2 linked regions of the Azospirillum brasilense genome follow. The protein of the gene in region 2 binds, or shares a complex with, the protein of the main gene of each other region. Links are inferred from orthologs where the notes say so. Each region holds a gene or a part of one and is shown on either strand. Other genes may lie near its edges. The genes, in order: accD and AMK58_RS12495.

Region 1 (14,626 bases), 2.3 Mb from region 2 along the record:
TTGCGGCTCCTCCTCCGCCCAGCGTGCGGCCTGGACGGCCAGAACCTCGCCCGCCGAGTCGTTGTGGCCGCCGTCCAGCCACAGGTCCCAGCCGGCGGGCAAGGCCTCGGCCAGGGGGCCGCGGGTCAGCCGTTGCAGGCGGGCGGGCCAGTGCACGGCGGCGAGGCCGCGGCGCACCGCCGCGTCGTCGACCTTGACCGGCAAATGGTCCAGGCAGGCCAGCGCCACCCCGGCGTTGAGGATCTGGTGCGCTCCGGCCAGCCCCGGCAGCGGCAGCTCGATGCGGCGGCGGTCGCTTTCGAAGCGGAAACCGCCCGCGGTCGGGGTGACCGACCAGCCGGGAACCGGCGCGCCCACCGTCTCGGCGCGGATGGCCAGGGTGCGGGCCGCCTCCTCCGCGGGCTGCGGGAAGATCACGGCGGGGACGCCCGGCTTGAAGATGCCGGCCTTCTCGCCCGCGATGGCCTCCAGCGTGTCGCCGAGGAACTGGCGGTGGTCGTAGGAGATGCGCGTGATGGCGGTGACCGCCGGGCGGTCCACCACGTTGGTGGCGTCCAGCCGTCCGCCCAGCCCGGTTTCCAGCAGCACCACGTCCGCCGGCTCCCGCGCGAAGGCGAGCAGGGCGGCGACCGTCGTCACCTCGAAGAAGGTGATCGGCCCGCCGCCGTTCGCCGCCTCGCATTCCTCCAGCAGGGCGGCCAGCCGGTCGTCGTCGATCAGCGAGCCGGCCAGCCGGATGCGCTCGTGGAAGCGCACGAGGTGCGGCGAGGTGTAGACATGCACCCGCAGCCCCGCAGCCTCCAGCATCGCCCGCAGGAAGGCGAGCGTGGAGCCCTTGCCGTTGGTGCCCGCCACATGGACCACCGGCGGCAGGCGCCGCTCCGGATGGTCCAGCGCGGCGAGCAGCCGGTGCACGCGGTCCAGCGACAGGTCGATGACCTTGGGGTGCAGCCCCTTCAGCCGGTCGAGAACCGGATCGGCGAGCGACTCAGCGAGCGGCATGGCGGGATCAGGCCGGCTGCTCGGAGCCGGTCCTCTCGGCGCCGGCCTGGGCCGGCGTCTCGTCGGCGGCCTCCGCCTGGCTACGCGGCTCCTCCGCCTGGACGGCCGTGGCCGGCAGCGCTTCCGGCGCCACGGCCAGGACCGGCTGCATCAGCAGGGTCAGGACGCGCGACAGGGTCGGGCGCAGGTCGCGGCGATGGACGACCATGTCCACCATGCCGTGCTCCTGCAGGTATTCGGAGCGCTGGAAGCCCTCCGGCAGGGTCTCGCGGATCGTGCTCTCGATCACGCGGGCGCCGGCGAAGCCGATCTGCGCGCCCTTCTCGGCGATGTGGATGTCGCCGATCATCGCGAAGGAGGCGGTAACACCGCCGGTCGTCGGGTCGGTCAGCACCACGATGTAGGGCAGGCCGGCTTCCTTGACCATCTCCACCGCGATCGTGGTGCGCGGCATCTGCATCAGCGACAGGATGCCTTCCTGCATGCGCGCCCCGCCCGAGGCCGGGACGACGATCAGCGCCGCCTTCTGGGCGATGGCGGTGCGGGCGGCGGCCAGGATGCCCTCGCCCACCGCGATGCCCATCGAGCCGCCCATGAAGCCGAAGTCGAAGGCCGCGACGACCGCCGGCTGCCCGCCGATCAGGCCGGAGCCGACGACGATGGCGTCATGCCGGCCCGTCTTGGTCTGGGCCTCCTTCAGGCGGTCGGTGTAGCGCTTCTGGTCGCGGAACTTCAGCGGATCGACCACCGACTTCGGCAGCTCGACCGACTGGTAGTCGCCCTCGTCGAACATCGAGGCCAGCCGCTTGATCGGGTCTAGCCGCATGTGGAAGCCGCAATGCTGGCAGACGTTGAGGTTCTCCTCCAGATCGCGGTGGAAGAGCATCGCCTCGCAGCTCGGGCACTTGTGCCAGAGGTTGTCGGGAACCTCCTTGCGGGCATAGAGGGCGCGGATCTTGGGGCGGACGTAGTTGGTAAGCCAGTTCATCGCATTCTTCCTGATATCCCGCTCAGCCGGCGCTCGCAGCCCGGCGATCTAGGCCCGACGCACTCAGACGCGCGCGCCGCGCACGCCGCCGGCCAGTTCCCGGACGAAGCCCAGCACATCCTCGGCCAGACCCGGACGGGCCTTGCCGTCCGCGTCCAGCCCGCCGGCGAGCCGCGTGACGATGGCCGAGCCGACCACCGCCGCGTCGGCGACGCGGGCGACCTCGGCCGCCTGCTCCGGCGTCTTGATGCCGAAGCCGACCGCCACCGGCAGGTCGGTGTGGCGCTTCAGCCGCTCCACCGCGGCGCCCACCGCGGCGTTGTCGGCGCTGGCAGCACCGGTGATGCCGGCGATCGACACGTAATAGACGAAGCCCGAGGTGTTCTGGAGAACCGCCGGCAGGCGCTTGTCGTCGGTGGTCGGCGTCGCCAGGCGGATGAAGTTCACCCCGGCCTTCAGCGCCGGGATGCACAGCTCCTCGTCCTCTTCGGGTGGCAGGTCGACGACGATCAGCCCGTCCACCCCGGCCTCGATGGCGTCGGCCAGGAAGCGGTCCACCCCATAGGCGTGGATCGGGTTGTAATAGCCCATCAGGATCACCGGCGTGTCGGCGTCCGTTTCACGGAAGCCGCGCACGAGGTCCAGCGTCTTGCGCGCCGTCGTCCCGGCGTGGAGCGCGCGCAGGCTGGCCGCCTGGATCGCCGGGCCGTCGGCCATCGGGTCGGAGAAGGGCAGCCCCAGCTCGATCAGATCGGCGCCCGCGGCGGGCAGGCCGTGCAGGACGGCGCGGCAGGTCTCCAGGTCCGGGTCGCCCGCGGTGATGAAGGTGACGAGGCCGGCGCGGCCCTCCGCCTTCAGCGCGGCGAACCGCCGGGCGATGCGGCCATTGTCAACGGACTTGTCGTTGAGGGCGCTCACAGCTTCACTCCCAGATGCTGGGCGACGGAGAAGATGTCCTTGTCGCCGCGGCCCGACAGGCAGAGCACCATCAGGTGGTCCTTGGGCAGTTTCGGGGCGCGCTTCACGATCTCCGCCAGCGCGTGCGCCGATTCCAGCGCGGGGATGATGCCCTCGGTGCGGGCGCAGAGCTGGAAGGCGTCCAGCGTCTCCTGGTCGGTGGCCGAGACATACTCGACGCGCCCGATGTCGTGCAGCCAGGAATGCTCCGGTCCGACGCCCGGATAGTCCAGGCCGGCGGAGATGGAATGGCCTTCCAGGATCTGCCCGTCCTCGTCCTGCAGCAGGTAGGTGCGGTTGCCGTGCAGGACGCCGGGGCGCCCGCCGGTGATCGAGGCGGCGTGGGCCAGCGGCCCCTTGTCGATGCCGTGGCCGGCGGCCTCGACCGCGACCATCTGCACCGACGGATCGTCGAGGAAGGGATGGAACAGGCCGATGGCGTTGGAGCCGCCGCCGACGCAGGCGACGAGGCTGTCCGGAAGACGGCCCTCCAGCTCCTGCATCTGCACGCGCACCTCGTCGCCGATCACCGACTGGAAGTCGCGGACCATGGCGGGGTACGGGTGCGGGCCGGCGGCCGTGCCGATCAGGTAGTAGGTGTCGGCGACGTTGGTGACCCAGTCGCGCAGCGCCTCGTTCATCGCGTCCTTCAGCGTCCGCGCGCCGGAGGTCACCGGGACCACCTCGGCCCCCAGCAGCTTCATGCGGAAGACGTTGGGCTGCTGGCGGGCGATGTCGGTCTCGCCCATGTAGATGACGCAGGGCATGTCGAACAGCGCGCAGACCGTGGCGGTCGCCACACCGTGCTGGCCGGCGCCCGTCTCGGCGATGATCCGCTTCTTGCCCATGCGGCGGGCGAGCAGGATCTGGCCGATGCAGTTGTTGATCTTGTGCGCGCCGGTGTGGTTCAGCTCCTCGCGCTTGAAGTAGATCTTCGCGCCGCCGAGCTTCTCCGTCAGGCGTTCGGCGTAGTAGAGCGGGTTCGGGCGGCCGACATATTGCTTGAGCTGCTCGCGGATCGCGCCCTCGAAGGCGGGATCGGCCCGGGCCTCGCGGTAGGCTTTCTCCACCTCAAGGATCAGGGGCATCAGCGTCTCGGCGACGAAGCGTCCGCCATAGATGCCGAAATGCCCGCGCTCGTCGGGACCGGAACGGTAGGTGTTGGGTCTGGTCATGGCCTGGGAAACTGCCTGAAGCGGGCCGCGCGGCGCCCGGAAGGCGCCACCATAGCGGCGGATCGCCCGGATTTGAAGCGTTCGCCGAACCTTTCGCCGAACATGCCCACAAGATGGGAAAAGCCGGCGCGAAGGCAATCCGGCGGGGCGGCATGGCAGAGCGCCGCCGCCCTCATCCTCCCAGCGGCGGGGCGTAGTGCAGGCCGCCGTTCATCCACAGCCCGTTCATCCCGCGGTCGATGCCCAGCGGCGAGGCGGCGCCCAGATGGCGGTCGAAGATCTCGCCGTAGTTCCCGACCTGCGTGACCACGCGGAAGGCCCAGCCGTCGTCCAGCCCCAGCCCCCAGCCGACCCCGGCGGTGGCCCCGAGGAAGCGGCGCACCTCCGGGTCCTGGGCCTCCTCCTTCAGGCGGGCGGCGTTGGCGGTGGTGATGCCCTTCTCCTCGGCCAGGACGGTGGCCAGGAACACCCAGCGCACGACGTCGAACCACCGCCGCTCGTCCGGACGGACCATCGGCCCCAACGGCTCCTTGGAGATCGCCTCCGGCAGGATGACATAGTCCTCGCGCTCGGGGGCCTTCAGCAGGCGCTGGGCGTGCAGGCCGATGCGGTCGCTGGTGTAGAGGTCGCAGTGATGGTTGAAGAAAGCCGACAGCGCCCCCTCGGTCGAGCGCACCGGCTTCAGGCGGAAGCGCAGGCCGGTGCGGGCCATCCAATCCTCCAGGTTGCGCAGGGTCGTGGTCTGCTCGATCACGCAGACCGAGGCGCCGGGCGGCAGGTCGGACAGGCGGGCGATGCCCTGGGCGCGGTGCGCGATGAACCCCTGGCCGTCGAACAGGTAGACCGCCGGGAAATCGATGCCGAAGGTGGCGTCGCGCTGCAGGGTCCAGGTCGTCCCCTCCATCACCACGTCCACCTCGCCGTTGCGCAGGATGGCGAAGCGGTTCTCGGAGTTGGTCTCGACAAACTCCACGCGGTCGGCCTTGCCGGCGACGGCGGCAGCCAGCGCCCGGCACATGTCCACGAAGAAGCCGCGCCAGTTGCCGTTGTCGTCCACCGCCGCCAGACCGGCCCCGCTGGACGAGACGCCGCAACGCAGCAGCCCGCGCTCCCGCACATCCTCCATGGTTTCGGCCCGCGGACCGCCGGATGGCGCGGCCAGCGCCGCCGCCAGAACCGCGGCAACCACCGCGGCGCGCGCGAAAGACCGGACCAAGCCCATCGACCATCCCTCTTTGCCGCCGGCACCTTTGCCACCGGCGGTCAGCATTGGTCCGGCAACCGGCGCGGGTCAAGCCCGCCGGGCACCCGCTTGCCCAGCGTCCGATCGCGGCGCGGGGGTGTGAATTGCGCCCGGTCGATTGCCCGTGTTATCTCAAGCGGACGACAAAAATCGAGGGACGGGCATGCGGCTTCCCCGGCTGGGCGTGGCGTTTCGCATCCTGGCGGGTCTGACCGTGATCGCCGGCCTGACCGCCGCCACCGGCGTGGTGGCCGTCTCACTCTTCGGCCGCTTCCATGAGGGGTTCGAGCAGATCGCCACGGCCAAGGTGCCGGGCCTCGTCAACGCTTCCCAACTGGCCCAGCAGAGCGGCACGCTGGCCGCCAACGCCCCGGCCCTGGTGGCAGTGCAGAGCCAGTCGGTGCGCGAATCGGTGATGGCCCGGCTGAGCGATCAGATCGCCCTGCTGGAAGACCTGATGACCCGGCTGCGCGACCGCGGCACCGACGTGGCCGACGTGGTCGAGCTGCAGCGCCGCAAGAACGAGCTGATCGCCAACCTGATGACCCTGAACACCCAGGTGGAGCGCCAGCTCGCCGCCGCCGCGGAGACGGGTGGGCTGGTCGGCCGCCTGATGCATCTGGCCGAACGCGTCCGCAACGCCGAGGAAGCGCTGCGGGACAAAACCACCACCCCCAGGACCCTGGAGGAGTGGGGGGAGGCCCGGGACGTCGAACGGCGAATCGACCTGTGGACGGCGGAGGCCCAGCACGCCATCCTGCTGATGCTCGCCGCCTCCCGCGCCGACCACGAGGCGCGGGTGGACCGGCTGCGGCAGGACTACCGCGCCGCGATGGACCGCGCGGCGGAGGTCGTGGCCGCTTTGCCCTCCGGCGCCGCCTTCGACCTGGAGCCGCTGTACCGGGAGCTGGAGGCGCTGGGGCTTGGGGAACACAACCTGTTCAACAGCCGCCTGACCGAAATCGGCTTGGCCCGCGCCATCAAAGGCTCCATCGCACGCAACCAGAACGTCTCCGACCGGCTGGTCGGCGCGGTGTCGGACCATTTCCTGGCCATCGAGCAGGACATCGCCGCCCGCTCCGGCGAGTTCGAGCGGGTGATCCGCGACGGCAAGAACGCCATCCTGGCGATGGCCGTGGTGTCCATCCTCGGTGCCCTCGGCATCTTCCTCTACATCCACCGCAACGTGGTGCGGCGGCTGCGTGGGCTGCAGACGGCCATGGCCGCGTCGGCCGCCGGGCGGTCCGTCGCCATCCCCACCCATGGGCAGGACGAGATCGCCGACATGGCGCGCGCCCTGCACTATTTCGTCGCCACCATCCGTTCGCGCGAACACGCCCTGTCGGACAGCGAGCGCCGCCTGCGCGCGATCCTGGAGCAGAGTCCGGTCGGCGTATCGATCGGGCGTCCCGACGGCTCCGTGGCCTTCGCCAACGCCCGCGCCGCTGAACTGGCCGGGCTGCCGCCGGACGCCTTTGTCGGGCGCCGCCACGCGCTGGCCCTGCCCGGCGCCACCCTGCAGGGACGTGCCCTCCCGCAGGAGGGCCCCGGGCTGGTCGCCCGCGACGTCGAGGTGGCGGTCGACCGGCCCGACGGCAGCCGCGTCTGGGCGCTTCAGACGCTTCAGCGCACGGAGTTCGAGGGGGAACCGGCGATCCTCGCCTGGAGCTACGACATCACCGGCCGCAAGCGCGCCGAAGAGGACCTGCGCCACGCCAAGGACCAGGCGGAGGTCGCCGCCCGGTCCAAGTCGGAGTTCCTGGCGACCATGAGCCACGAGATCCGCACCCCGATGAACGGCGTGCTGGGCATGCTGGAGCTGATCGCCCTGAGCCCGCTGGACGCGGAGCAGACCGAACTCGTCACCACCGTGCGCGACAGCGCGACGGCGCTGCTGCGGATCATCGACGACATCCTGGACCTGTCCAAGATCGAGGCGGGCAAGCTCGACCTCGACGAGATGGACCTCGACCCGCGCGAACTGGTGGAGGGGGTGGCGGAGCTGCTGGCTCCGCAGGCCCACCAGAAAGCGCTGCTTCTCGTCTGCGACCTCGACCGCAAGGTGCCGGCGGCGGTGCGCGGCGATCCCGGACGGCTGCGCCAGATCCTGTTCAACCTGACCGGCAACGCCATCAAGTTCACCGACGCGGGCCGGGTCGTCCTGCGCACCCGGCTGGAGCCGTCCGACGCCGGGTCGGACCGGCTGCGCCTGCGCTTCTCGGTGGAGGACACCGGCATCGGCATCAGCGCCGCCGGGCAGGCCCGCCTGTTCCAGCCCTTCAGCCAGGCCGACAGCTCGACCACCCGCCGCTTCGGCGGCACCGGGCTGGGGCTGGCCATCTGCGCCCGCCTCGTCGAGATGATGGGAGGGCGCATCGGGGTCGAATCGGCCCCGGGCTGCGGCGCCACCTTCTGGTTCACGGTCGATCTGCTGGCGGGCGATCCGCGAACGGTGCCCGGCGACGACACCGACCTGACCGGCCTGTCGATCATCGTGGCCGAGCCGGACCCGGTGCAGCGCGCCGTCCTGATCCGCGCGCTGGAGGACAAGCGGGCCGCCGTCGCCGACGCCACGACGGCGGACGAGGCGGTGGAACTGCTGACAATGGCCGACGCCGACCTGCTGGTCCTCTCCGACGGCCTGCTGGAGCACCATCCGGACGACGCGCCCGGCGCGCCCAACCCGCGGCTGTCGGCGCCGGCGGTTCTGGCCCGCATCGCCGCCGCCGGGGTCCGCCCTCCCCCGACCCTGCATCTGATCGACGGGCGGGAGCAGCCCGGCGACTGCCCGCCGGAAAGCGGCGAGGACGGTGCAACGCCCGCTGGACAACCGCCGCGCCACGACCATCTCGGCCGCCCGATCCGCCGCGATGCCCTGTTCCGCCGCCTGACCGCCCTGGCCGGACGCGCCGTCTCCCCGCTTCCCGTGACGGAGGACAGTCCGCCAGCCCTCGACATGGCGGCCCTCGACATGGCGGACCCCGATGCGGCCGCGCCCCCGCCGATCATCCTGGTGGCGGAGGACCACCCGACGAACCAGCAGGTGATCCTGCGCCAGCTCCGCCAGCTCGGCTTCGAGGCCGACCTTAGCGGCGACGGGCTGGAGGCGCTGACCGCCTGGCGGTCACGGCCCTACCGGCTTCTGATCACCGACTGCCACATGCCGCGCATGGACGGCTACGAGCTGTCGCGCCAGATCCGCAGCGCTGAATCAGTCTTCAAATTGGCACCCGATCCGCGTCCTCGCACCGCCATCATCGCCATGACCGCCAACGCCCTGGCCGGGGAGATGGAGCGCTGCACCGACGCGGGCATGGACGACTACATCGCCAAGCCGGTGACCCTGAAGCAGCTCGCCGCCGCCCTGAACCGGGCGCTGGGCGAGGGCAGCGTCGCGGCTCCCGACGATCCACCCGCGGCGGAGCCCGCCGGGACGGCGGAGCAGACGCTGGACCTCGACCATGTCCGCACCACCTTCGGCGGGCTCGACGCGGCGTCGCTGGACATGCTGGATTTCTTCCTGGAAACCACCCGCCCGCTGCTGGACGAGGCCGCCGCCGCCCTGGAACGGAGCGACCTGGAGGCCGTCCGCGGCACCGCCCACACGCTGGCCGGGGCGGCGCGCACGGCGGGGGCCAACCGGCTGGGCCGCGCCGCGTCCGCCCTGGAACTCGCCGCCCATCGCGGCGATCCGGACGGGACCGGGCACGCCCTGACGGCGGTGCGCACCGCCTTCCCGGCGGTCGAAGCGGCGATCCGCGCCCTGCGGATCGGGGAGGCGGTGTAGCTGGGAGAAAGGGCCGCACCACCCCGAAAGTGGCACCACCCCCGGCCCGCCTTGCTCCGCCGGGAGGCGTGGACTAGTCTCACCCGCGTGAGTGTCCTGACCCGATCATACGCCTTTGCCGCGCTGGGGCTGGCGGTGGGAGTCGGCCTGATGGCCGGGCCCTCCGGCTCGCCGGCTGTGCTGGGCTTTGCCGGTGTCCTCGGCGCCGCCGGATTCGGCGGGCTGTTCTGGACCGGCAAGGAGCGCCGCCGCAGCGACCGGCTGGCGGCCGACGTGGCGCGTCTGGAGGCCCTGCTGGCCGCATCCCCCCATCCCTGGTGCGCCTGGAACGCCGAAGGCGCCGTCAGCGCGGCGCCGGGCTGCGCCGGATTTCTGGGGACGGAGCCGGGCCAGGACATCGCGAGCGCCTTCGCCGACAGCGACGCCCCCCGAGTCGCCGAGGCCGTCCGCCGCCTGCGCGGTGGGGGCGAGGACTTCCGAATCGAGGCGACGACCCGCAGCGGACGGCGCCTGTTGCTGAACGGGCGGCGGGCCGCCGGGCATCAGAACGCCGGGCATCAGAACGTCGTCTGGCTGGAGGACATCACCGACCGTTGCGCCGAACAGGAGGGACTGACCCGCGGACGGCACGACGCCGAATCGGCGCTGGCCGAGCTGCGCGCGGCGGTGGACGCCCTGCCGCTGCCGGTGTGGCTGCGCGGCGCCGGGCAGACGCTGTCCTGGTGCAACCGCGCCTACGCCCGTGCCGTGGATTCCGACCCTGCCGCCGTGCCGGACAGCGGCAAGGAGCTGAGCGACGCCGGGCGCGCCCTGGCGCAACGCGCGCTTCGCAGCGGGGTCGCCCAGTCGGAGCGGGTTTCCGCCGTCATCGGCGCCGAGCGGCGCCTGCTGGAGGTCACCGAGGCCCCCCTGCCCGCCCCGGACGGCGGCGGCACGCTGGTCGTCGGCTACGCGCTGGACGTCACGGCGGTGGAAGAGTTGCGCGGCGAGCTGAGCCGCCACCTCGCCGCCCACGGCGAGGTGCTGGAGCGGCTGGGCGCGGCCATCGCCATCTTTGGCGCCGACACGCGGCTGACCTTCTTCAACCAGGCCTACGCCCGGCTGTGGGACCTGGAGGAGTCGTGGCTGCGCAGCCAGCCCACCCACGGCGAGATCCTGGAGGAGCTGCGCACCCGCCGCCGCCTGCCCGAATACGCCGACTACCAGAGCTACAAGCGCGAGCGGCTGAGCCGCTACACCCGCCTGCTGGAGCCGGTCGAGGAGCTGATGCACCTGCCGGACGGCACGACTCTGCGCAGCCTCGCCGCCCCGCACCCGCTGGGCGGGCTGATGCAGATCCTGGAGGACGTGACCAACACGCTGGCCCTGGAATCCTCCTACAACACGCTGATCGCCGTGCAGCAGGAGACGCTGGACAATCTGGCCGAGGGCATCGCGGTGTTCGGCGGCGACGGGCGGCTGAAGCTGTCCAACCCGGCCTTCGCGCGCGTCTGGGACCTCGACGACGAGGACCTGCTGGGCGAGCCGCACATCTCCGGCCTGTTCGAGCGGATGCGGCCCTTCCTGGAGAATGGCGGCGACTGGGACAGCCTGAAGGACGAGATGATCGGCGCGACGCTGGAACGCGCCGTGCGCTCGGGTCGGCTGGAGCGGGCCGACGGGTCGGTGGTCGAGTTCTCGACCCTGCCGCTGCCCGACGGGGCGGTGCTGAACAGCTATCTCGACGTCACCGACAGCGCCCGGCTGGAGCAGGCGTTGCGCGCCTCCAACGCCGCGCTGGAGGCCGCCGACCAGTTGAAGAGCGAGTTCATCGCCAACGTCTCGCACCATCTGCGCAACCCGCTGAACGGCATCATCGGCTTCGCCGAGGTGCTGGCGAACCAGTATTTCGGGGAGCTGAACCCGCGCCAGATCGAGTATGTGAAGGGCGTCCTCAACGCGGGCGAGCGGCTGCTGGAGCTGATCGACGACGTCGTCGACATGACCAGCCTGGGGGCCGGGGTGACCACGCTGGACCGCGCCGTCGTGGACGTGCCCGACCTGCTGGAGACGGTGGGCGAGCTGACCCGCGAATGGGCGCGGCGCGAGGGGCTGCGCCTCGACCTCGCCGCCCCGTCGTCGCTGGGCGAGGCGGAGGGCGACGCCCGGCGGCTCAAGCAGGCGCTGTTCACCCTGGTCGTCGGCGCCATCCGCCACCCGCCGGCGGACCGCCGCATCCTGCTGTCCGGGGAACGGACCGCCGGGACCATCGTGCTGACCGTGGGCAGCGGCGCCGGGCCGGGCGAGGCCGCCCTGCCCTCGCGCTACGACCGCAACGACCCGCGCGGCGCCGCGGCGCTCGGCCTGTCGCTGGTCCGCAACGTCATGGAGCTGCACGGCGGGCGGCTGGAGGTCGAGGAGTGGCCGGGCCACGGCACCCGCTTCCGCTGCGTCCTGCCGCTTCCCCCCGCCTCCGGTCCAAAGCCCTCCTGATCCGAAGCCGTCAGCCCTGGCCGCGCCTCACGTCCCGGAAGGGTTCGGCGCTCCCGCCATGCGGCGAGGTGACGGATTCCGCGACCGACACCGGGCGGTCGGTGGTGATCAGCCGCGCGCCGCGCTGGTAGGTGGCCCAGCGCCACAGCCACTGCATGGTGACCAGCATCCGCTTCTGGAAATTCACCAGCAGATAGACGTGGATGATCGCCCACAGCACCCAGGCGAACCAGCCCTTCAGCTTGCGCGTTCCGAAATCGAAGACGGCGGCGCTGCGCCCGACGATGGCGGTGTTGCCGCGGTTGCGGAAGCGGAAGGGTTCCAGCGGCTGACCGCGCAGCAGGCTGGCCTCCAACCCGCCGCCGAGATGCTCGCCCTGCTGCTTGGCGACCTGGGCCAGACCGGGCAGCGGCTTGCCGTCGTCGCCGGCCAGCGCCGCCGTGTCGCCCAGCGCGTAGACGTCGGGCACGCCCGGCACCGCCATGTCGGCGTCGACCGGGATGCGCCCGCTGCGGTCGGTCTCCACCCCCAGCCAGGAGCCGGCGGGCGAGGCCTTGACCCCGGCGCCCCACACGATGGCCCCCGCCGGGATGAAGCGCCCGCCGACCGTGGCGCCCTCCGGCGTGATGCTCTCCACCGCCTGTCCGGTCAGCACGACGACGCCCAGCTCCTCCAGCTTGCGGCGGGCGTATTGGCCGAGGTCTTCCGGGAAGGTGGACAGGATGCGCGGCCCGGCCTCGACCAGCAGGACGCGGGCGGTGCGCGGGTCGATGCGGCGGAAGTCGCGGGCCAACGTAAAGCGGGCCAGTTCGGCCACCGCCCCGGCCATCTCCACGCCGGTGGGACCGCCGCCGACCACGATGGTGGTCATCAGCGCCTTCTGCCGGGCCGGGTCCTCGCTCATCTCCGCCTGCTCGAAATTCATCAGCAGCCGGGCGCGGATCCGCCGGGCGTTCTCGATGGTCTTCAGGCCGGGGGCGATCTCCGCCCAGTCGTCGTGCCCGAAATAGCTGTAGGAGGAGCCGGTCGCCAGCACCAGCCGGTCGTAGGGGACGAAGCTGCCGTCGGCCAGTTCCACCCGCTTGGCCGTACGGTCGACCCCGGTCACCTCGCCCATCACCACGTCGATGTTGGGGTGGCGGCTGACGATGCGGCGGATCGGCTCGGCGATGTCGGCGGGCGACAGGGCGGCGGTCGCCACCTGATAGAGCAGCGGCACGAACAGGTGATAGTTGTTGCGGTCGATGATGGTGACGCGGATGTTCGTCCCGCCCAGGGCCTCCGCGCAGGCCAGCCCGCCGAACCCCGCCCCGACGATCACGACATGGGGGCGGAGGTCCACGGGCGAGGGGGTGCGGTCGATCTGCGGCACGGCGGCAACCTCCGGTGACGTTGATCCTGCACCGTTAAACGCCGATGCGCCGCCGATGTTGCGGTGCATAATCCCTTCTCCCCCCTGGAGAGAAGGCTGGGGAGAAGGTCAGGATGAGGGGGCGGCCGCAGGCCGGAAAGGCTCTGCAATGAGGCTGCGTTTCCGCCCTTCGGACGCCCCCTCACCCAACCCTCTCCCCGGAGGGGCGAGGGCTTTGACGCACCCTGCCATCACCGCGGCAGGGTCACCGTCACCCGCAGCCCACCTTCCGGGCGGTTGGACAGCGCGATGTCGCCGCCATGGCCGCGCACCACCGTGCGGGCGGTGGCCAGACCCAGCCCCACCCCGCCGGTGTCGCGGGAGCGCGAGCGCTCCAGCCGGTAGAAGGGGGCGAAGACCTTCTCGAACTCCGCCTCCGGAATGCCGGGACCGCCGTCCTCGATCTCCACCCGCAATTCCCCATCCACGGGCCGCAAGCGCACGGTGAAGCCGCCGCCATAGGCGATGGCGTTGTCCATCAGGTTGGCAAAGGCGCGGCGCAGAGCCACCGGGCGCCCGTCCACCGTCGCGTGCGCCGGCCCCTCGTAGGCCGCCGCGTGCCCGGCGTCCGCCCGGTCGTCGCACAGGCTCTGCAGCAGGTCGGCGAGGTCGAGCGGGCCGCGCGGCTCGTGCTTGGCGTCGTCGCGGGCGAAGGCCAGCGTGGCGTTGATCATCGCCGCCATCTCGTCGAGGTCGGCGAGCATCTTGCGCTGCATCTCCGGGTCCTCGACCAGTTCGGCGCGCAGGCGCAGGCGGGTCAGCGGCGTGCGCAGGTCGTGGCTCATCGCCGCCAGCATCTGCGTGCGGTCGGCGACGAAGCGGGCCAGACGCGCCTGCATCCGGTTGAAGGCGCGGGTGGCGGCGCGCAGCTCCTGGGGGCCGGCTTCCGGCAAAGGCGGCGCCTCGCCGTCCACGCCCAGCCGCTCCGCCGCGTCGGCGAAGCGCGCGATGGGGGCGGTCATGCGGCGCGCCGTCCAGACCGAGACCAGAGCCACCGCCCCGACGATGCCGGCCATCCACAGCGCGAAGCGCAGCAGCCGGAACGGCCCCTCCAGCGGGTCGCCGCCGACGAAGGTCAGCCAGGACCCGTCCTTCAGCCCCACCGACAGCCGGACGTCGGCGCCCCAGCGATGCTCGTCCACCGGGAAGGGGCCGGGCATGGGGCGCTCCCGCCGGACCTCGACCACCACGGCGCGCTCGGGATCGTCCAGCTCGCCGCGGATGGCCCGGCGCAGCCGGTCGAAGGGAAAGCCTTCGCGCTGGTTGGCGAAGCGCGGAGTCTCGGGATTCCAGTCCACCCGCAGCACGGGGTCGTCGATCGCCTTGACCAGCCGCCGCCGCTCCGGCGGCGGGGTGCTCTCCACGAGCTGGACGATGGCCGTCACACGCTGGACGAGGACGCGCATGCTGTGAGCCGGCGGTCCCGGAGGGCGGTCGGTCAGATAGACCAGCGCGCTGACCGCCTGGGTCAGCAGAAGCGCCAGCACCACGGTCAGCACCAGCCGCGAGGCAATGCTGTCCGGCAGCCAGCGCCGGGCCACCAGCAGGCGGCTCTTGCGGGCGGTCTCCATCTTCACGCCCCCGTCACCGC
Region 2 (14,559 bases):
CCCGCATGGCGACCGTCGGTGGCCGCAAGGTGATTGCCCGCCGTCGCGCCAAGGGCCGCAGTGTCCTGAGCGCCTGATACGCATGGCGGCGCCGGACCCCAGGGTCGGGCGCCTGAAGCGGCGGCCGGAGTTTCTGGCCGTGGCCGGTACACGGCGCAAGCATGTGGCTCCCGGCCTTATCCTGCAGGTGCGCCGACACGACGAACGGCAGCGGCCCGCCCCTGGCGAGCCGCCGATTCGTCTTGGCCTGACGGCGAGCCGCAAAGTGGGGAACGCGGTCGTGCGCAATCGCGCACGCCGCCGCCTTCGCGAAGCGGCCCGCCAAATTCTGACCGCCCACGCAGCCCCCGGTCACGATTTCGTGCTGGTGGCCCGCGCCGCGACGGCCGAAAGGCCGTGGACGGAGCTTGTGGGCGATCTGATCGCGGCGCTGAAACGCCTCGGCCTGTGGCGCGACGTCTCTAAAGGCGACGCGTCCAGAAACGAGGTGAATGGCGGGCCAAACGCCGTCACTTCCAACGGCGGGACCGGCAATGGTTCCGGCGGCGGGGAGGTCGGCGCGTGAGCCCGCTCGCCTATTTTCTGCGTGCGCTCGTGGTCGGTTATCAGTGGACCCTGTCGCCCTTCATCGGGTGGCACTGCCGATTTCAGCCGACCTGTTCAAACTATGCGCTGGATGCGCTATCTAAGCACGGAGCGATCCGGGGCAGTTGGCTGACCGTCCGGAGGCTTCTGCGCTGCCATCCCTGGGGCGGGTGGGGATATGATCCCGTGCCCGAGCCGGGGCGGTCCACCCGCTGTTCGCACGGGCCGGACGACGCGGCGCATCGATGCAGCAATTCGCATGCCGGCCTGAAAACCGGCGTTCGGCCCCCTTCTTAACAGAAGGCCCACGGCAACCGGGATGCCATGACCGATCAACGCAACCTCATCCTCGCGATCGCTCTGTCGATCGCCATCCTCCTGGGATTCCAGTATTTCTACGATGGACCCCGGGTGAAGCAGCAGCAGGCTGCGCAGCAGGCCGCCCAGACGGAGCAGTCGGTCGCCCCCGGCGCCGCGCCCGCTCCGGGCGCCGCTCCCGGTTCGGTGCCCGGCACGGCGGCTCCCGCCACGGTCCGCGACCGCGCCGGCCTGCTCGCCGAGCAGATGGCCGCCGGAACGCGCGTCAAGATCAACACGCCGTCGCTGCACGGATCGGTCAATCTGGTTGGGGGCCGCATCGACGACCTGACGCTGGCCGACTACCGCGTCACCCCCGATCCCAAGAGCCCGGAAATCGTCCTGCTGGCCCCCGCCGGCACGCCCGAGGCCTACTACGCCGAGTTCGGCTGGGTTCCGGAGGACAAGTCGCAGCCGGTCCCCGGCGCCGACACCCGCTGGACCGCCGCCGGCACCGCGCTGACGCCGGACCAGCCGCTGCTCCTGACCTGGGACAACGGCAAGGGCCTGGTGTTCGAGCGCACCATCGCGGTCGATCCGAACTTCATGTTCACGATCACCCAGAAGGTGCGCAACACCGGCTCCGCCCCGGTCAGCCTGCTGCCCTACAGCCTCGTCAGCCGCGCCGGCACGCCGCACACCGACGGCTACTACATCCTGCATGAGGGCCCGCTCGGCGTCTTCGACGGCAAGCTGAACGAGCACAAGTACGACGACCTGCGCAAGGCCGGCACCATCTCCGCCCAGTCGACCGGCGGCTGGATCGGCATCACCGACAAATACTGGCTGGTCTCGCTGGTCCCCGACCAGAAGGCCCCGATCACCGCCCGCTTCGTCCACTCCGCCCCCGGCGCCGCCGACCGCTATCAGGTCGACACGCTCGGCAAGGCCGTGGAGGTCGCCCCCGGCGCCACCGTCGAGCTGACCGACCGCCTGTTCGCCGGCGCCAAGCAGGTCCGCCTGCTGGACGACTATTCGGACAAGCTGGGCATCGCCAACTTCGATCTGGCGATCGACTTCGGCTGGTTCTACTTCCTGACCAAGCCGTTCTTCTACGGTCTGGATCTGCTGGGTCGCCTGTTCGGCAACTTCGGCATCGCCATCCTGGTCTTCACCGTGATCGTCAAGGCGGCCTTCTTCCCGCTGGCCAACAAGTCGTATCACGCGATGGCCAAGATGAAGAAGCTGCAGCCCAAGATGATGGAGCTGCGCGAACGCTTCGGCGACGACAAGGTCCGCCTGAACCAGGAGATGATGGCGCTCTACAAGCGCGAGAAGGTCTCGCCGGTGTCGGGCTGCCTGCCGATCCTGATCCAGATCCCGGTCTTCTTCGCGCTGTACAAGGTGCTGTTCGTGACCATCGAAATGCGGCACGCGCCGTTCTTCGGCTGGATCCACGACCTGTCCGCGCCCGATCCGACCACCATCTTCAATCTGTTCGGTCTGATCCCGTGGCAGCCGCCGCACATCCTGATGCTGGGCCTGTGGCCGATCATCATGGGCATCACCATGTACTTCCAGCAGAAGCTGAACCCGGCACCGCCCGATCCGGTGCAGCAGAAGGTGTTCCAGTTCCTGCCGATCATCTTCACCTTCATGCTCGCCAGCTTCCCGGCTGGTCTGGTGATCTACTGGGCCTGGAACAACACCCTGTCCATCGCGCAGCAGTGGATCATCATGCGGCAGGACGGTGTGAAGGTGACCTGAGGGACCGTTCCACCTGATACCCGGCCTCCCTGACTTCAGGGCATTGACCGCCGGCAAGCGCCTCCCTTGACGGGCGTTTGCCGGCGGTTATGTTTTGGGCCGGTCACGATCATCCGTACCCCGTGTCTTTCGAAAGCGCCGTCCATGACCTCTTCCAGCAGCTCCCCGATCTCCGGTTTCGACGAGGAGGCCCTGGAAGCGGGGCGGCTTCTGTTCGCCAAGGAATGCGATTTCATCTGGGGCGCCCAGACGGCGGAGCAGTTGCCGGAGGCCGACCTGCCGGAGGTCGCCTTCGCCGGCCGCTCCAACGTCGGCAAGTCCAGCCTCGTCAACGCGCTGACCGGGCGCAAGACGCTGGCCCGCACCTCCAACACGCCGGGCCGCACCCAGCAGCTCAACTTCTTCAACCTCGGCAACCGGCTGAAGCTGGTCGATATGCCCGGCTACGGCTACGCCAAGGAATCGAAGGAGAAGATCGAGATCTGGAACGACATGGTCCGCCGCTTCCTGCGCGGCCGCGTCACGCTGCGCCGGGCGCTGGTGCTGGTCGATTCGCGCCACGGGCTGAAGCCCAACGACGAGGAGATCATGACGATGCTCGATCAGGCGGCGGTGCCCTACGTCGTCGTCCTGACCAAGTCGGACAAGGTGCGGTCGCAGGAACTGGCCGAGGTGAGCAAGCGCACCGTGGCGGCCATCAAGAAACACCCCGCCGCCTTCCCGGAGATTCACGCCACCAGCGCCGAGAAGGGCCAGGGCATCGCGGAGCTGCGGGCCAGCCTCGCCCAGCTCGCCAGCCTGGGATGACCCGATGCCCGTCGAGCTGACGCCGGCGCTGCTGTTCCTCATCCAGGCCATCCTGCTGATCGCCGGCCCGTTCCTGCTGTGGCGGCTGTCCGGCCTGAAGCATGTGGCTCCGATGGTGGTCATCCAGATCCTGTTCGGGATCGCGCTCGGTCCGTCGGTTCTTGGAAACGCCGCCCCGGAACTCTGGCAACCGCTGTTCGCCAGGGAGTCGCTGGCGCCGCTCTCCGGGCTGGCTCTGCTCGCCGTGGTCTTCTTCGCCTTCCTGACCGGGCTGCATCTCGATCTGGAGGAGTTCAAGGGGCGCGGGCGCGCCTTCGTCGGGATCAGCCTGTCGAGCATGCTGGTGCCGACCCTGCTCGGCGGGGCGCTCGGCTGGTGGATCGTCGGCGCCTTTCCCGAGATGGCCGGGCCGAAGGCCGACCCGCTGCTGTTCGCCGCGGGGTTCGGCATCTGCGTCGGGGTGACCGCCCTGCCGGTGCTGGGCGCCATCCTGCGCGAGATGGGGCTGATCGGCGAGCGGGTCGGCCGGCTGGCGCTGGGCTACGCGGCGGTCAACGACGCGCTGCTGTGGCTTCTCATCACTGCCGTTCTGGCCCTGGCGGCGGGGGGAAGCGGCGGCTTCGCCGGAGTGGCATGGATCGCCGTCCTGGGCTTCGCCTATCTCGCCGCGACGGCGCTGTTTGCCCGCCCCCTGGTGACCCGGCTGATGAACCGCATCGCCCCGGACGGCGACGTCGGCGACATGGTGGTGGTGGTCACCTGCGCCGCCCTGCTCGGCTCCGCCGCGGTGACGGAGCTGATCGGGCTGCACTACATCCTGGGTGCCTTCGTCGCCGGCACGGTCATGCCGCGACGGCTGGCGGCGGCAATCCTGGACCGGCTGGAGCATTTCGCCACGCTGATCCTGCTGCCCTTCTTCTTCACCCTGACCGGTCTGAAGGTGAATCTCGACCTCGCCGCCTCGGCGCAATGGTGGGTCTTCGCGCTGGCGACGGTGGCGACCATCCTCGGCAAGGTCCTGGGCACCGCCCTGCCCGCCCGGCTGTCGGGCGAGAGCGCCGCCGATTCCTGGCGGCTCGGCACGCTGATGTCCTGCAAGGGGCTGATGGAGGTCATCGTCCTGACCATCCTGCTGGAGGCCGGGGTGCTGTCGGAGGCCTGCTTCTCCGCCATGGTGCTGATGGCGGTGGTGGTCACCGCGCTGACCCAGCCGATGACCCTGCTGGCCGGGCGGATCGCCGGCCGCCGGGCGGGCCACGCCGGCGCGTCCTGACCCGTCTCAGCCGGGCTTCCTCAGCCGGGCTTGCGCACATTCCCGGTCACCACCGGATCGGCGCCCGGCCCCTCGGAATCCAGCCTGCCCGACCCGGCCTTGCCGTCCCCGCGGGCCTGCTCCTTCAGCGCCTTGTTGGCCTCCGTCACCTCCTGGGCGTCGGGCGAGCCGTAAATCTCCTCGGCCCGCCGGGCGGTCTCCTCCATCTCGGCCTTGTGGGCCTCGGTGAAGGGGTTGCGCGGGGTCGGCATGATGCGGTCGTTCATGACCGGGTCCTTGAGCGGTTCGTCCTGCTTTGGCGAACCGCCGGGCGCGGCAAGGGTTCCCGAACGCGGCGCCCGCCTGAAAAAGCCCCCTAGGCACCCCCCGCGCTTTCCGTTAAAGAGTCGACCGACTCTCACCCGACTGGCCCACCCCGACGAACGGCTCCATCCCGTGCAGAACACGACCCGCGACGAGTGGCTCGCCAAGGCCCGCACCCTGTCCGAAGCCCTGCCCTACATGCGCCGCTACGCCGGGCGCACCTTCGTCATCAAGTACGGCGGCCACGCCATGGGTGACGACAGCCTGGCGGAGAAGTTCGCCCGCGACATCGTCCTGCTGAAGCAGGTCGGCATCAACCCCGTGGTCGTGCACGGCGGCGGCCCGCAGATCGGCCAGATGCTGCAGCGGCTGGCCATCAAGTCCAGCTTCATCGACGGCCTGCGCGTCACCGACAAGGAGACGGTCGAGGTGGTCGAGATGGTGCTGGCCGGCTCCATCAACAAGCAGATCGTCGCCGCCATCAACAACGCGGGCGGCCGCGCCGTCGGCCTGTCGGGCAAGGACGGCAGCCTGATCACCGCGCGCAAGCTGCGCCGCACCCAGCGCGATCCGGACAGCAACATCGAGAAGGTGCTGGACCTCGGCTTCGTCGGCGAGCCGTATCAGGTGAACCCGCAGATCCTCACGTCGCTGGCCCAGTCGGACATCATCCCGGTCATCGCCCCGATCGGCTTCGACCGCAACGGCGACACCTACAACATCAACGCCGACACCGCGGCGGGCGCCGTCGCCTCGGCGCTGGGCGCCACCCGCTTCTTCCTGCTGACCGACGTCGCCGGCGTTCTGGACAAGAACAAGGAGCTGGTGCCGCGCATGTCGCTGGATCAGGCGCGCGCCGCCATCGCCGACGGCACCGCGACCGGCGGCATGATCCCGAAGATCGAGACCTGCATCGACGCCGTCGAGCAGGGCGTGGACGCCGCCGTCATCCTGGACGGCCGGGTGCCGCACGCCCTGCTGCTGGAGATCTTCACCGAGGGCGGGGCCGGCACGCTGATCGGCCGCGAGTAACTAGGTCAAGCGAGGGGGACCGGCCATGTCCGACGTGCGCAAGGACCTGCTCCGCCAGATGAAGGCCATCCGCGAACGGATGGACCCGAAGCTGTTGGAGCGCGCCAAGCTGTCGGTCTTCGGCAAGGTCCCCTACGACCGCGACTCGGCGAAGGAAGCCGTCGGGCATTTCCTCGACTCCAAGGACGACGGCGGGGCCTTCCGGCGCAAGCTGGAGGCCGCGCTGCGCCAGGACGGCGCGCCCGTTGACCTTCCGGAAGGGGACGCCGCCGCCGATGACGCCGATGGCCCCGCTGGGCCACCCCAGCCGCGCAAGCCGCGCCGCTTCGGCCGTCTCCTCTAAGGCGGGCCGCCGCCATGCTCCACGTCTTCGCCTGCGACGGTGACCGGCTGCGCTGGGCCCGCGAGGCCGAGGGCGTCCGCACCCCCTTGCCCACCGAGGCCGTCTGGCTCGACCTGCAGAACCCGACACCGGAGGAGCTGGCCCGCGCCGAGGCGCTGATGGGCATCAAACTGCCGACTCGGGAGCAGATGGCGGAAATCGAGGAATCGAGCCGCTTGCGCATCACCCCCGGCGCCGTGCACATGACCGCGCTCGTCCTGGTCTGGGCCGACACCGACCAGCCGCGCATCGTGCCGGTCAGCTTCGTCCTGGCCGGCGGGCGACTCGCCACCATCCACGCCGTCGACCCTCAGCCCTTCCTGGCCTTCCGCCGTCGCGTCACCCGCAGCGGCGGCGCGGAGCTGACGGCCGAGGCGGTCCTCGCTGCCCTGCTGGATGGTGTGGTGGAGCGCACCGCCGCCGTCCTGCGCCGTGTCGGGCTGGAACTGGACACCATGGGCAGCCGCGCCTTCCGCGGGCGCGCCCTGCCGGTCAAGGGGGAGCGGCGGGACGACACCCGCACGCTGAAGCGCATCGGCCACACCGGGCACCTGATCGGCAAGGCCCATGTCAGCCTGTCCACGCTCAACCGCCTGCTGACCTTTCTGGCCCGCGGCGAGGGCTGGACCCCGGCCAAGCGGACCCGGCGCTGGGCGCGCGCCGCCCTGCAGGACGTGACGGGGCTCGGCGAGTACGCCCAGTTCCTGTCGGGCAAGGTCAGCCTGCTGCTGGACACCACGCTGGGGCGCATCAACGTGGAGCAGAACGAGATCATCAAGATCGTTTCGATCCTGACGGTCACCCTGTTTCCGCCGACCCTGGTCGCCAGCATCTACGGCATGAACTTCGTGACCATGCCGGAGAAGAACTGGACCTTCGGCTATCCGCTGGCGGTGATGCTGATGATCCTGTCGGCGACGCTGCCGATGATCTACTTCAAGCGGCGGCGCTGGCTCTAGGGACTGTTCCGGTGGTCAGCCGAGGCTGGAAGGCGCCGCTTCCGTCACCCGCGCCTCGCCCAGCTTCTCCCGCGTTTCGGAGAACTGCCTGCGGACCTCGATCCATTCCTTGAGAATTTTCCCAAGCGCGAAGACGAGCAGGCCGTGCGCGGTGGTGATCTCCACGCCGATCAGGTCCTCCAGCATGGTGTCGAACAGCTCCAGCAACGCGGTCAGCAGAAGGATCGCGGACAGGACGATCTGAAGCAGCGAAGGGCAGCGGACAAGGAGCGTCATCGGTTTCACCGGCAATCGGACGGCATACGGCGAAATCTATGACACAAGCCGGAGGCGTTGGGGAGCGGGGTTGCGGCCGCTCCGCGTCTTAAACGATGGCGAGCACCAGCGCCCAGCCGAGCACGACGAGGTTGACGGTCAGCGTGACCGCCATGCCCGGCGCCCGCACATAGGGATGGATCAGGTAGCCCGCCCAGAACAGCAGGCGGCCCAGCACGAACAGCGCAGTCGCCAGCCGGGCGAAGCCCAGGTCGGGCAGTGGCATCTGCGCCACCAGCGCCGCCAGAGCGGGCAGGAAGATCAGCGTCTGCTCCACCGTGTTGGTCAGCACGCGCTGGCTGACCCGGTAGAAGCGCGACTCGGCGTCGTCGATGGGATTCAGGGCGACGGAGCGGGCGCGGGCGACCAGCACCCCGCCCACCGTCAGGAACAGCAGCAGCGCGGGCCAGAGGGCGAGCCGCCCCCAGAAGGCCATGCGCGTGCCCGGATCGGCGATGCCGGGCGGCGGCGCGAACAGCGGCGGCAGCAGCCACAGGGCCAGCAGCGCCACGACCACCGCGGCGAGGTTGACGGTGGCCGCCAAGCGCAGAAGACGGGTCTTGGAGGGACGGGTCTCCGGTGCGGCGGCCATGGAGTCTTACCCCAGGCCTTTCTGGCCCATGTCGAGGAACTTCTGGCGGCGCTGGGCGCGGATCGCCGCGCCGTCCAGCCCGTCGAGATCGCCCAGCGACTCCTCGATGGCGTCGCCGAGGGCCTTGACGGTCTCCGCCGGGTCGCGGTGGGCGCCGCCGATCGGCTCGCTCACCACCCGGTCGATGACACCAAGTTCCTTGAGGTCGTGGCTGATCAGGCGCAGCGCGACGGCGGCCTCGCCGGCCATGTCGGGATTGCGCCACAGGATCGACGCGCAGCCCTCCGGCGAGATGACGGAGTAGATGGCGTGCTCCAGCATCAGCACCCGGTCGGCGGTCGCGATGGCGATGGCGCCGCCGGACCCGCCCTCGCCGATCACCGCAGCCACCATGGGCACGGTCAGGCGCAGGCAGCGCTCGATGCTCTTGGCGATGGCCTCGGCCTGACCGCGCTCCTCCGCCTGGACGCCGGGGAAGGCGCCGGCGGTGTCGACCAGCGAGACGACCGGCAGATTGAACCGGTCGGCGAGGTCCATCAGGCGCTGGGCCTTGCGGTAGCCCTCGGGCTTGGCCATGCCGAAGTTGTGGCGCACGCGCGTTTCCGTGTCGTGGCCCTTCTCCTGCCCGATCACCACGACCGAACGGCCGCGGAAGCGGCCCAGCCCGCCGATGACCGCACGGTCTTCGGCGAAGCCACGGTCGCCGGCCAGCGGCGTGAAGTCGTCGATCAGCCCCTTCACATAGTCCAGACAGTGCGGACGGTTGGGGTGGCGGGCCACCTGCACCTTCTGCGCCGGGGTGAGCTTCGCGTAGGTCTGCCGGAGGAGCTTGTCGACCTTGGTCTGCAGCTTCGTCACTTCGTCGGCGATGTTGATGTCGCCGGCGTTGGTCAGGTGGCGCAGTTCCTCGATCTTGCCTTCAAGCTCGGCGATCGGCTTTTCGAATTCCAGGAAGGTTTGCATGCCGGAAGGATCACGGACCGAATAGGATAGGACGCGGACGTCGCGGACCGGCCTTGGTACCACGGTGCGCGGCGGCGATGCCACAGCTTATCGCGCGAATCGCCGGCCAAAACTGACCAGAAGCACGCCCAGGACGATCACCGCCGCCCCGCCCCACACCCAGGGGGAATAGCGCTCGCCGAACAGCAGCGTCCCGGTGCCCAGCCCGACGGAGGTCGCCACGTAGCCGATCTGGCTGAGATAGACCGGCCCGGCGACCACCTGGAGCCGGAAATACAGCACGTAGGTCAGCGCCGTCACCGCGATCTGGAGCAGGGCCAGTCCGGGCGCGAGCCCCAGCGCCGGCAACTCCGCCACCGCCCCGGTGCCGAGCAGCGCCAGCAGGACCCAGCCCGCCCCGCCCAGCATGGTGCCGGCGGCCAGCGCCACCGGCTGCCCGCCCGGCGGCCACGCCATCGTGCGGTAGACGTTGCCCGCCGCGACCGACAGCGGCATGACGAAGGCCAGTGCCATCCAACCCGCCAGATCGGGCGAGGGCAGGCTGCCGCGCGGCCCGACGATCATCAGCGCGCCGACGAATCCGAGCAGAATGCCCGCCACCCGACCGCGGTCGGGCGTCTCGATCCGCACCGCCACGGCCATCAGCAGCGTCAGGATCGGCGGCAGCGTGTAGACCACCGCCGACAGCCCGGCCCCCAGCCAAGGCATGACGAAGAACAGCACCACGTTGGGCAGCGCCATGGACAGCAGCCCCGACACCGCGAAATAGCGGAGATACCGCCCGGTCAGGGGCATCGGTTGCCGTTTGAAACGCGCCAGCCCGGCCAGGATCACCCCGGCACCCAGCATCATGGAAAACGCCCAGGGCAGCGGCGGCACGCCGGCCGCCTGCGCGATCTTGGTGACCGGAAAGATTACCCCGATCAAACCGCCGACCAGAAGCAGCAGCGCGAGCGACTCGGCCCCGCGCGACGGCGGCGGAACGGTGGAGGGTGTGGACACGGGGACGAAACCTCTGGCTCGGGACGCGGGCAGGCCAGCGAACATGGCGAAGCCCCCGCCTTTTGCCAAGGAGGTTGGGCATGTTGGAAAAGCGCGTCGCGAGTGTTGCCCCCACCCCGGCCCTCCCCCTCTTCGAGGGAGAGGATGCCTTACGCGGAGTGGCGGCAGTCCCCTCCACCTCGTAGAGGGGGAGGGTTAGGGAGGGGGCATTACGCCCCCTGCGCGACGATGCGGTCGTAGGCCGGCAGGGTCAGGAAATCCACGAAGTCGTCGCGCTCCAAGAGGTCGCGCAGCATCACCGCGGCGTCCTCGTACAGACCCCGCTCGAAGGCGCGGTCGCCGACGCGGGTCTTCCAGGCGGCCAGCTCCTCGGCGATGGTCTCGTCCACCAGCTCCATGGTCACCGGGCGCCCGTCGTCCAGCGTGGCGCGATGGTGGACCCATTGCCAGAGCTGGGTGCGGCTGATCTCCGCGGTGGCGGCGTCCTCCATCAGGTTGAACAGCGGCACGCAACCGGTGCCGCGCAGCCACGACTCCAGATAGCCGATGGCGACGGCCACGTTGTTGCGCAGGCCGTGCTCGGTCTTTGGCCCCTCCGGCACGGCCAGCAGGTCGGCGGCGGTCACGCTGACGTCGGCCCGCTTGCGGTCGATCTGGTTGGGCTTGCGCATGTAGGCGTCGAAGACCTCCCGCGCGACGGGGACGAGGCCGGGATGGGCAACCCAGGTGCCGTCATGGCCGTTGGACACCTCCCGCTCCTTGTCGGCGCGGACCTTGGAGAAGGCGGTCTCGTTGGCCGCGGGGTCGTCCTTCACCGGGATGTAGGCGGCCATGCCGCCGATGGCCGGGGCGCCGCGGCGGTGGCAGGTCTTGACCGCCAGCAGACTGTAGGACTGCAGGAAGGGCGTCGCCATCGTCACCTCCGCCCGGTCGGGCAGGACGGCGGCGGGGTCGTTGCGGAAGGTCTTGATGAAGCTGAAGATGTAGTCCCAGCGCCCGCAATTCAGCCCGGCGGAATGGTCGCGCAGCTCGTAGAGGATCTCGTCCATCTCGAAGGCGGCCAGGATGGTTTCCACCAGCACCGTGGCCTTGATCGAGCCGTGCGGGATCTTCAGATAATCCTCGGCGACCGAGAACACCTCGTTCCACAGCCGCGCCTCGAAATGGCTTTCCAGCTTCGGCAGGTAGAAGTAGGGGCCGGAGCCGTGGGCCAGCAGCTCCCGCGCGTTGTGGAAGGCGTAGAGGGCGAAGTCGAACAGCGCGCCCGACACCGGTTCGCCGTCGAGCCGGACGTGCTTCTCCGCCAGATGCCAGCCGCGCGGGCGGACCGTCAGGACGGCGGTCCTGTCGTTCAGCCGGTACTTCTTCCCCGACACGGGATCGTCGAAGGCGATCGTCCGCCGCACGGCGTCGCGCAGGTTGACCTGCCCGTCGATCAGGTTGCTCCAGGACGGGCAGCTCGAATCCTCAAAATCCGCCATGAAGACCTTCGCGCCGGAATTCAGCGCGTTGATGATCATCTTGCGGTCCACCGGCCCGGTGATCTCCACCCGGCGGTCAAGCAGGTCGTGCGGCAGCGGCGCGATGGTCCAGTCGGCCTCGCGGATGGCCCGGGTTTCCGGCAGGAAGTCCGGCGTGTGGCCCTGCTCGATCAGCGCCCGCCGCTTGGTCCGCACGTCGAGCAGGCGCAGCCGCTCCGACCCGAACCGCCCTTCCAGCTCCGCCAGGAAGGCCAGCGCCTCCGGCGTCAGGATCGCCTCGAAGCCCGGGTTGATCGGACCCAGGATCTCAAGCCCGGAGATGGTCGTGGCCATGCGGTTCCTCCAATCTGCGCTTATGCTTGCGCATTTCAAGTCAATCAGAACATCGCCCAAAAAATTAGTCAAATTGGCCCAGAACAAACAGCCCAAGTAACCAATTAGAACACTTTTTAGCGATTTAATACTCTAGACACTTTGGTCTTTAGGCCGTAATAAGGCACAAACTCTGAGTATTTTACTTTTTTTTCAGCTCCGAAATCACTGAATCAATCGCTTTATCTGCGCCCTTTGCGCTTCTTCTAGCCGCCACATACAGCTTGTTCATTTTTCTATAATAGTTTATTTTATCTGTATTAAGGTCCTTCAAGGAAAGGTCACTAAAGCTATCTATGACGTCACCATTTTCATCGACTATTTCGATGTAAATATCGAAATCATCTCCGAATTCTAATGAAACCCGGTATATTCTTATGCTAAAAGCTCCAAGTTGCGCAAAAAATCTAGAATCTGATCCATCATCATACCACAATAGAGAGCTATCTGCAGTTTTTACATCAAGAAGATCGACAAGCTCAGCAAATTTTTCTTCAGACATCTTATTACTCCACTGGCGACTTGAGCTCGACTAAAATTTTGTGCATTTTATCTGCATGCTCAGAAAGCACCTTGTTCATCTTTGATACACTCCCAGGTTTTTTTCCACCCTCTAACGCTCTCTCTAAATTTGCTTCCATTTCAGATAGTTTTTCAATCGCGTTCTGCACAGCCCCCTGATTTTCAGGAGATAGTTTAGAATGCGTATGCCGGACGGTTATCAGCATACGTTTAAGGGCAGAGTATCGATCTAATATTATCTCCCACGAACCAGTTTTATGGAGTCGACGTATTTCGTCAATGACCGCAATAGCGGCAGAAACATCCGACAAAGAATTTAGCTTAACTATGCTCTCTTTTACTTGATTTGCAGCAGACTCTGCCTGTTTTGCTGCTGATTTTGCCTTACGAATACCTATAATTGTAATACCAAATCCAAATAAAGATATAACCAAACCAACTACACTAGATAAATCTCCTAAGAACCAGTCGTTGAAGGCAAGCCTTAGCGTCTCAGTCATCTATTTAGTTCCGAAAGCCAACCATCAAGCGTTCAGCCAAAGGTTGCTCTTTAAGCGTTTCATCATTCGGCCAAACACGCATAGCCGTACGAAGAAACCCGAATACATCATTTTCAGAGAAAATAAAATAAGAATCTATCTTATTTTTCGCCGGGCCAGCGGGTGATGCTCGTGCACGACCTGCTTCAGCCGTTCCGACACCACATGGGTGTAGATCTGGGTGGTGGCGATGTCGGCGTGGCCCAGCATCTTCTGGACCGAGCGCAGGTCCGCCCCGCGGTCGAGCAGATGGGTGGCGAAGGCGTGGCGCAGGACGTGGGGGCTGACCTTCTCCGGGTCGATGTTCGACTCGATGGCCAGTTCCTTCAAAAGCTGGGCGAAGCGCTGGCGCGTCAGATGACCGTTGGCGGAACTGCGCGACGGGAAGAGGAAGGCGACCGGTCCGTTCTCGCGCCCGGCCAGGATGAAGTGGCTCCGCCAGGGCAGATAGGCGCCCAGCGCGGCGGAGGCCGGTTCGGACAGCGGCACCATGCGCTCCTTCCCGCCCTTGCCGCGCACGATCAGCCCGCGCCCGTCGCGCAGGATGGCGGCCATCGGCAGGCCGACCAGCTCCGACACGCGCAGGCCGGTGGCATAGAGCACCTCCAGCAGGGCGACCAGCCGCAGCCCCTCCGGCCCGCCGCGGGTCTGGGCGGAGTCGATCATGCGGGTGACCTCCTCCACCGTCAGGATCTTGGGCAGCGGGCGGCCCTGCTTGGGGCTGTCCAGCGCCGAGGCCGGGTCGTCCGCCCGCCGCCCTTCCGACACTAGGAAACGGTAGAACTGGCGCATCGCCGACAGGCGGCGGGCCAGTGTGCGCGGCGCCGGCTTCTGCCCGCCCTCCACATACTGGAAGGCGAGGTAAGCACGCAGATCCTCCGTCCCCGCCTTCTCCAGCGGCTGCCCGCGCTGGGCCAGCCAGAGGGCGAGGTCGGCGAGGTCGCGCTCGTAGGCCACGCGGGTGTTGAGCGCGGCGCCGCGCTCCGCCGTCAGCATGTCCAGGAAGGCGTCGACATGGGGCGAGGCCGCGATCGGGCGTGGTTTGCAGGGGCGCCCGCGCCGCTTCGGCTGGGCTTTCGGCAGGGGTGTTTTGGGCATGGGACTCATCCGGCCAGGGCCGCGGCGGCTTCACGGGCGACGGCGCGGGCATCGCTGTCCAGACCCACGGCGCGCAGGGCCCCGACCACACGCGCCACCACCGCGGGCGGCGTGCCCGCCGGCCCGGCGTTGCCGAGCAGCAGAAGCGCGGCCAGCGCCGTCTCGCCGACGCGCCGGTCGGCGGAGGCCTCGGCCAGCCGCTGCCACAAAGCTGGGTCGGCGGTGGGGGGACGGGCGCCCGCGGGCATGGAGGCTGTCTCTTCGGGGTCG

The links.
Region 1: the proteins of AMK58_RS12495 (region 2) and accD are in contact, whole or in part, in a solved structure (PDB 8UXZ), measured with the Escherichia coli proteins. The link is inferred for Azospirillum brasilense from one-to-one orthologs.

Annotation. Positions count from the first base shown.
Region 1 is NZ_CP012914.1:334,458-349,083, reverse strand. Bases 1-2,927 are described here. They hold accD (acetyl-CoA carboxylase, carboxyltransferase subunit beta), read right to left. Parts: upstream 1,991-2,927; coding sequence 1,010-1,990; downstream 1-1,009. Other genes in these bases: trpB (tryptophan synthase subunit beta), read right to left, coding at 2,905-2,927; trpA (tryptophan synthase subunit alpha), read right to left, coding at 2,054-2,908; AMK58_RS01645 (bifunctional folylpolyglutamate synthase/dihydrofolate synthase), read right to left, coding at 1-1,002. Outside these bases: more of trpB, read right to left, coding at 2,928-4,122; AMK58_RS01625 (amino acid ABC transporter substrate-binding protein), read right to left, coding at 4,295-5,338; AMK58_RS01620 (ATP-binding protein), read left to right, coding at 5,529-9,152; AMK58_RS01615 (sensor histidine kinase), read left to right, coding at 9,240-11,624; AMK58_RS01610 (NAD(P)/FAD-dependent oxidoreductase), read right to left, coding at 11,635-12,996; AMK58_RS01605 (ATP-binding protein), read right to left, coding at 13,227-14,606; AMK58_RS01600 (response regulator), read right to left, coding at 14,609-14,626.
Region 2 is NZ_CP012914.1:2,682,355-2,696,913, forward strand. The notes cover bases 7,298-10,157. They hold AMK58_RS12495 (acetyl-CoA carboxylase carboxyltransferase subunit alpha), read right to left. Parts: upstream 9,276-10,157; coding sequence 8,319-9,275; downstream 7,298-8,318. Other genes in these bases: AMK58_RS12480 (magnesium transporter CorA family protein), read left to right, coding at 7,298-7,405; AMK58_RS12485 (hypothetical protein), read right to left, coding at 7,421-7,681; AMK58_RS12490 (MAPEG family protein), read right to left, coding at 7,770-8,312; AMK58_RS12500 (DMT family transporter), read right to left, coding at 9,363-10,157. Also shown: rpmH (50S ribosomal protein L34), read left to right, coding at 1-77; rnpA (ribonuclease P protein component), read left to right, coding at 83-565; membrane protein insertion efficiency factor YidD, read left to right, coding at 595-882; membrane protein insertase YidC, read left to right, coding at 910-2,649; yihA (ribosome biogenesis GTP-binding protein YihA/YsxC), read left to right, coding at 2,794-3,456; AMK58_RS12460 (cation:proton antiporter), read left to right, coding at 3,461-4,729; AMK58_RS12465 (hypothetical protein), read right to left, coding at 4,750-4,995; argB (acetylglutamate kinase), read left to right, coding at 5,165-6,064; AMK58_RS12475 (hypothetical protein), read left to right, coding at 6,090-6,407; more of AMK58_RS12480, read left to right, coding at 6,422-7,297; more of AMK58_RS12500, read right to left, coding at 10,158-10,277; aceB (malate synthase A), read right to left, coding at 10,487-12,091; AMK58_RS30390 (hypothetical protein), read right to left, coding at 12,273-12,632; AMK58_RS30395 (hypothetical protein), read right to left, coding at 12,637-13,152; site-specific tyrosine recombinase XerD, read right to left, coding at 13,288-14,298; AMK58_RS12515 (hypothetical protein), read right to left, coding at 14,295-14,559. UniProt on the Escherichia coli protein: Component of the acetyl coenzyme A carboxylase (ACC) complex. First, biotin carboxylase catalyzes the carboxylation of biotin on its carrier protein (BCCP) and then the CO(2) group is transferred by the carboxyltransferase to acetyl-CoA to form malonyl-CoA.